2 regions of the Sandaracinobacteroides sp. A072 genome follow, and region 2 is predicted to be linked to the other one. Evidence: predicted binding sites of a transcription regulator. Region 2 holds the regulator's gene; the other holds the start of a gene.

Region 1 (3,413 bases), on a different contig from region 2:
GAGACGCGCGCGCCGTTGAGCGCGCGGGCGGCGGCGGGGAAGAGCGTGTCGATCACGAGGCTGGACTTGCCGCTGCCGGATACGCCGGTGACGCAGGTGAAGGTGCCGAGTGGAATGCGGGCGGTGACATCGCGCAGGTTGTTGGCGCGCGCGCCCTTCAGCAGCAGGTGCAGGCCGTTGCCGGGGCGGCGGCTGGCGGGCAGCGGCACGGCGCGGCGGCCCGAGAGATAATCACCCGTGAGGCTGCGCGGGTTTTCGAGAATGTCGGCCAGCGTGCCTTCGGCCACCACCTCGCCGCCGTGGCGGCCGGCGCCCGGCCCCATGTCGACCACATGATCGGCGGTGCGGATGGCGTCCTCGTCATGCTCGACCACCAGCACGGTGTTGCCGAGATCGCGCAGGCGTTTCAGCGTTTCGAGCAGGCGGTCATTATCCCGCTGGTGGAGGCCGATGGAGGGTTCGTCGAGCACATAGAGGACGCCCGACAGGCCGGAGCCGATCTGGGAGGCAAGGCGGATGCGCTGGCTTTCGCCGCCCGAAAGCGTGCCCGAGGTGCGGTCGAGCGAGAGATAGCCAAGGCCTACATTGACGAGGAAGCCGAGGCGCTCGTTGATTTCCTTGAGGATGCGGGCGGCGATCTCGTTCTGCTTGGGGGTGAGGCGGTGGGACAGGTTGCCGAACCATTCGGCGGCCTCGGCCACGGAGCGGCGGGTGCTTTCGGCGATGCTTTCGCTGCTGATCTTCACGCTGAGCGATTCCGGGCGCAGGCGGGCGCCGCCGCAGGCCTCGCACGGGGCGGAGGCCTGGTAGCGGCCCAGTTCCTCGCGCATCCAGGCGGATTCGGTGTCGCGGAAGCGTTTTTCGAGGTTCGCCAGGACGCCGTCGAACGGCTTCTGCACCTCGTAGCGCTTGCGGCCATCTTCAAAGACCAGCGCGATGGGCTTGCCATCGGTGCCGTGGAGGATGGCATCGCGCGTTTCGACCGGGAGGCTGGCCCAGGGCGTGTCGAGCGTGCCGCCGAAGGCGCGGATGACGGAGGAGAGAACCTGCATGTAATAGGGGCTGGGGGGCGAGGATTTCGCCCAGGGGACGACGGCGCCCTCCTTCACCGACAGCCCCTCGTTGGGGACGACCAGATCGGACGCGAAGAACAGCCGTTCGCCAAGGCCGTTGCAGCTGGGGCAGGCGCCCTGCGGCGCGTTGAAGGAGAAGATGCGCGGCTCGATTTCCGGCAGGGTGAAGCCGGAGACGGGGCAGGCGAATTTTTCCGAGAAGGTGATGGTCTCGCCGCTGTCGACCAGATCGACCGTGGCGATTCCATCGGCCAGGCGCAGGGCGGTTTCGAAGCTTTCGGCAAGGCGGCCGGCAATGTCGGGGCGGACGACGAGGCGGTCGACCACCACGTCGATGTCATGCTTCAGCTTCTTGTCGAGCGCGGGCGCGTCCTCGATGTCGTGGATATCGCCGTCGATGCGAAGGCGCTGGAAGCCGGCCTTTTTCCATTCGGCGATTTCGCGGCGGTATTCGCCCTTGCGCCCGCGCACGACCGGCGCGAGCAGAAGCAGGCGCGTGCCTTCGGGCAGGCCCAGCACGCGGTCCACCATCTGGCTGACCGTCTGCGCCGAAATGGGCAGGCCGGTCGCGGGGCTGTAGGGAACGCCGACGCGCGCCCACAGAAGGCGCATGTAATCATAGATTTCGGTGACGGTGCCGACAGTCGAGCGCGGGTTTCGGCTGGTTGTCTTCTGCTCGATGCTGATGGCGGGCGAAAGGCCCTCGATATGATCGACATCTGGCTTCTGCATCAGTTCGAGGAACTGGCGGGCATAGGCAGACAGGCTCTCGACATAGCGGCGCTGGCCCTCGGCATAGATGGTGTCGAAGGCGAGCGAGGATTTGCCGGAGCCGGACAGGCCGGTGATGACGATGAGCCTGTCGCGCGGGAGGTCGATATCGACCGACTTCAGATTATGTTCGCGCGCGCCGCGGACCGAGATGTGGGTGAGAGACATTTGGCCGTTCTACCTCTGTTCCCGGCCGGCGGAAAGGGGCGGGACATGTGCGGCAGGTGGCGCGGCGCCGGGCCAAAGGCAAGGGCCGGACTGGACGGGGCGACGCATTGTTGCAGGCGGATTCCGGCAGGCTTGCCGGAAAGGGGCGGGCGGCGCGGCCCCCTGCCGCGCCGGCCCCGCCTTCGTGACGATCCGCAGGACAGGCCCGTGCGGGTGGACCGGCCTGGCCATCCGGCGCCGGCCGATCCGTAAAGGCCGAGCCGAACGGCCATTGGCGCCGCACTAGTCGGGCTGGGCGCGGCCTGTCTTGGATGGATTCGACAAATGCACTGAAGCAATGGGGTTTTTGCCCGATTCAGCCCTTGCGGACGACGGCGAGGCTGTGGCGGGCGATCATCAGTTCCTCGTCGGCCGGGATGACGCGGGCGATGACGCGGCTTTCGGGCGTGCTGATGATGGCGGCGTTGCGGGCGTTGGCGTGCGCGCAGAGGCGGAGGCCGGTGAAGGCGAGATGGGCGGCGATGCGGGCGCGCATGTCGGGATCATTTTCGCCGATGCCGGCGGTGAAGACGATTCCGTCCAGCCCGCCGAGCGCAACCATCAGGCCGCCCGCCTCGCGCGCGGCGCGCCAGGCGAAGAGGGCGATGGCCTCTTCCGCATGCGGGTCGGTGCAGGCGTGGAGGGCGCGCATGTCGCTGGAGACGCCCGAGACGCCGAGCAGGCCGGACTGGCGGTAGAGAAGCTGTTCCACCTCTTCCGGGGCGAGGCCTTCGTGGCGGATGAGGTGGAGGATGACGCCCGGGTCGATGCTGCCGGTGCGGGTGCCCATCATCAGCCCTTCAAGGGCGGTGAAGCCCATGCTGGTATCGATGCTCTTGCCCGCGCGCATGGCGCACAGGCTGGCGCCGTTGCCGAGGTGGGCGGCGATGACGCGGCCGGATGCCAGCGCCGGGTCTGTCGTGGCGAGGCTGTGGGCGACATGTTCATAGGAAAGCCCGTGGAAGCCGTAGCGGCGCATGCCCTTTTCGGCGTAACGGCGGGGCAGCGGCAGGCGCGCCATGGTTTCGGGCATGTCGTGGTGGAAGGCGGTGTCGAAGCAGGCGACATGCGGCACGCCCGGCAGCAGGCGGCGCAGGGCAGCCAGCGCGGAGAGATTGTGCGGCTGGTGCAGCGGCGCCAGCGGGACGAGCTGTTCGAGCGCGGCGACGAGCGTGTCATCCACCCGCCGGGGCCGGTGAAAATGGCGTCCGCCATGGACGATGCGGTGCCCGACGGCCGCCAGCGTGCGGCCGGGAAGCTGGCCCTTCACCCAGTCGAGCAGGTGGGCGAGGAGGGATTCATGGCTTTCGCCATTGCCGCCGGGCCAGTGGCGATCGACCAGCGGGCTGCCATCGGCCGCGA
Region 2 (3,413 bases):
CATCGGTTTCCAGACGGAAGAATGGATGTCCGCCTTCACCGACTATTGCCTGCGCGAGGCCGGCGGCCGGGTGGAGCCGGACGGGACTGCCCATGCCTATGGCCAGTGCGTGAAGGCCGCAGCCTTCCCGATCGGGATCGATGCCGAGGCCTTCCAGAAGGCGGCGCGCAGCAATGAGGCGCGGGCGATGGCGCGACGCATGCGGGCAAGCATTGCCGGGCGCCACATGATCATCGGTGTGGACAGGCTGGATTATTCCAAGGGCCTCGAAGAGCGTTTCACCGGCTATGAGCGCTTTCTCGCCGACAACCCCGACCTGCTGAACCGGGTGTTCCTGCTGCAGATCGCGCCCCCCTCGCGGAACACCATCGGCACCTACCGGGAAATCCGGGAAAAACTCGATCAGCTTTCGGGCCGTATCAACGGTGCCCATGCCGATGTGGACTGGGTGCCGCTCCGCTATGTGAACCGCGGCTATTCGCGGCGCGACCTTGCCGGCATCTACCGCAGTGCCCGCATCGGGCTGGTGACACCCATGCGCGACGGCATGAACCTGGTGGCGAAGGAATATGTGGCCGCGCAGGATCCGAAGGATCCGGGCGTGCTCATCCTGTCCCGCTTTGCCGGCGCTGCCCGGCAGATGAAGGACGCCCTGCTGGTGAACCCCTATAGTTCCGAGGAGATCGCCGATGCGCTGCGGCAGGCGATGGCGATGGAACGGGCTGAGCGGGTACGGCGCAATTCGGCCCTTCTGGATGGCGTGATGCGCGATGATGTGACCAGCTGGCGCGAATCCTTCGTGGCGGCACTGAAGGCGGTTCCTCAGCGCTGACGGTCTTGCACGGGAGCAGCGGGGCCTGCCGTGCGCCCGCCCCCGTCGTGCACGCCCCCGTCGCGCCCGAAGGCTGCGCTCAGTAGCGGCGCAGAAGCCCCGCGAGCCGGCCCTGGATGCGCACGCGCGAGGGCAGATAGACTTGCGGATCATGGGCGGCGTTGGCCGGGTCGAGCCGGATCATGCCCTTGTCCCGGTGAAAATATTTGAGCGTTGCCTCATTATTGTCGATGAGGGCGACGACGATGTCGCCATCCTGCGCATCCTCGCAGCGGCGGATGAGGGCGAAGTCGCCATCGAAGATGCCTGCCTCGATCATGGAATCGCCCGTGACCTGGAGGGCATAATGTTCGCCCGGCCCGAGAAGGGCGGTCGGCACGGCGAGCTGTTCGTGATCCTCGACAGCCTCGATCGGCAGGCCGGCCGCGATGCGGCCGACAAGCGGCACGCTGAGGGCAGGGGCGCTTGCCGCAGGCTGGCGCGCGGCGCGCCGTGCCCGGGCCGAGGCGATGTCGGTCACGCCGCCGCGCCTGTCGCCGGGCAGGGCATCGCCCGGCATGCGGAGCACTTCGAGCGCGCGGGCCCGGTTGGGCAGGCGGCGCAGGAACTGCCGCTCTTCCAGGGCGCGGATCAGCCGGTGGACGCCCGACTTCGACTTCAGGTCGAGCGCTTCCTTCATTTCCTCGAAGGAGGGGGAGACGCCGGTTTCGGCCAGCCGCGACTGGATGAACTGAAGAAGTTCATGTTGCTTTGCTGTCAGCATCAGGTCCTCCACCGGAACATGGGTGGAACATTAGGGGAACCATTCGAAACAAGTCAAGCGCTGGCGTGGCATGGCCTCCGCCCATGGGCAACAGGGCGTCTCAGTCGGGCGTTTCGAGAAGCATTACGGGAACGCTTGTGCCGGCCGGGGCCGCCTCCGCACGCGCGGGGCGGATGAGAAGCGCGTTCGCGCGCGCGAGCACGGACAGGAGCGAACTGTCCTGCGCGCCTGCGGGGCGGACGGTCAGGCCGTCATCGCGCTGCGTTACGATGGCGCGCATATAGTCCCGGCGCAGGCCGTTCTCGGCAACGCCGGTTTCCAGCCGGGCCATGCGCGGCTGCTCTTCCGGCGACGGGTCGCCCGCCATGTGGCGCAGCAGCGGCAACAGGAAGATGCGGGCGCAGACATAGGCCGAAACCGGATTGCCCGGCAGGCCCATCACCGGCATGTCCCCGAGCGTTCCCGCCATCAGCGGCTTGCCGGGGCGGATCGCGATCTTCCAGAAATCGATCCGGGCGCCGAGCGCCTCCAGCACCGGCTTCACCAGATCATGATCGCCGACAGAGGCGCCGCCGATGGTGACGAGAATGTCGGCGCCAGCCGAGGCGCGGATGGCGTCGGCCAGCGCCGCGCGGCTGTCGGGAACCAGCCCCAGGTCTGTCACGTCCGCCCCTGCGGCGCGCAGCAGGGCCGCCAGCATCAGGCCGTTGGAGCCGACGATCTGCCCCGGCCCCGGCAGCGTTCCGGGGGCGACAAGCTCGTCGCCTGTGGACAGCAGCATCACATGCGGGCGGCGATGGACGGGCAGTGTGGGCAGGCCGGCTGCCGCCAGCAGGCCAAGGCGGGCCGGGCCGATGCGGTCGCCCCGCCTTGCCAGCGGCGCATCCTCGGCAAAATCGATGCCCCGGCGCCGGATATGGGCGCCCGGCCCCGGCGGGCCTTCCCGCGGAAAGGCGACACTGTCGGCGACCCGCTCTGCATCTTCCTGCACCGCGACCGTGTCGGCGCCTGCCGGCACATGGGCGCCGGTGAAGATGCGCACGGCCTCGCCCGGTTGCAGCACGCCGTGCCAGGGATGGCCGGCGGCGGATTCACCCACGATCCGCAGCGGGCCGGGCAGATCCTCGAATCGCAGGGCATAGCCATCCATGGCGCTGAGATCGGCAGGCGGCTGGGTGAGCCGCGCCGTGACATCGGCGGCAAGGCGTCGCCCGCCGGCCTCCGCGATGGCGACATCCTCGGTCGCGGTCGGCCGGGCCAGCGCCAGCAGCCGCGCCAGAGCGGTGTCGGCCTCGATCAGATGGTCAGCCGGCACGCCAGTCGCCGGATTTGCCGCCGCGTTTTTCCAGCAGGCGGACGCCCTCGATCACCATTGCCCGGTCGAGCGCCTTCGCCATGTCATAGATGGTGAGCAGGGCGACAGAGGCCGCCGTCAGCGCCTCCATCTCCACGCCTGTCTGCCCCGTGGTCCGCGCTTCGGCTACGACACGGACATGGTCTTCGCCCGGTTCGAGCTGAACCGTCACCGAACTGAGCGGCAAGGGGTGGCACAGCGGGATGATGTCCGACGTCTTCTTGGCGGCCATGATGCCCGCCACACGGGCGACGGCCAGCACATCCCCCTTCTTCGTCGCGCCGCTGACAATGGCGTCGAGCGCTTGCGCCGACAGGCTGATGCGGCCCTCGGCAATGGCGACGCGGGCGGTGGCGGCCTTTTCGCCCACATCCACCATGCGGGCATTGCCTGCTGCATCGAGATGGGTAAGCCCCCCCTTCACAGGCGCGCCGGCGTTCACAGGCCGGTCAGCAGCCGCCGCG

Evidence for each region. The regulator LexA, encoded in region 2, represses DNA repair genes until DNA is damaged. The targets are predictions, from matches to a motif close to GTTCCNCNCTTGTTCT.
Region 1: the regulator LexA is predicted to act here: its motif matches at 2,019-2,034, upstream of uvrA (excinuclease ABC subunit UvrA).

What each region holds. Positions count from the first base shown of each region.
Region 1 is NZ_JBQXGU010000005.1:102,167-105,579, reverse strand. Features, by position in the region: gene uvrA (excinuclease ABC subunit UvrA) at 1-2,012, opposite strand, end outside; gene ACUJ46_RS12250 (acetate/propionate family kinase) at 2,368-3,413, opposite strand, start outside.
Region 2 is NZ_JBQXGU010000001.1:369,589-373,001, forward strand. Features, by position in the region: gene otsA (alpha,alpha-trehalose-phosphate synthase (UDP-forming)) at 1-832, shown strand, start outside; gene lexA (transcriptional repressor LexA) at 912-1,595, opposite strand; gene ACUJ46_RS01780 (molybdopterin molybdotransferase MoeA) at 1,696-2,910, opposite strand; gene moaC (cyclic pyranopterin monophosphate synthase MoaC) at 2,900-3,391, opposite strand; gene trpC (indole-3-glycerol phosphate synthase TrpC) at 3,388-3,413, opposite strand, start outside.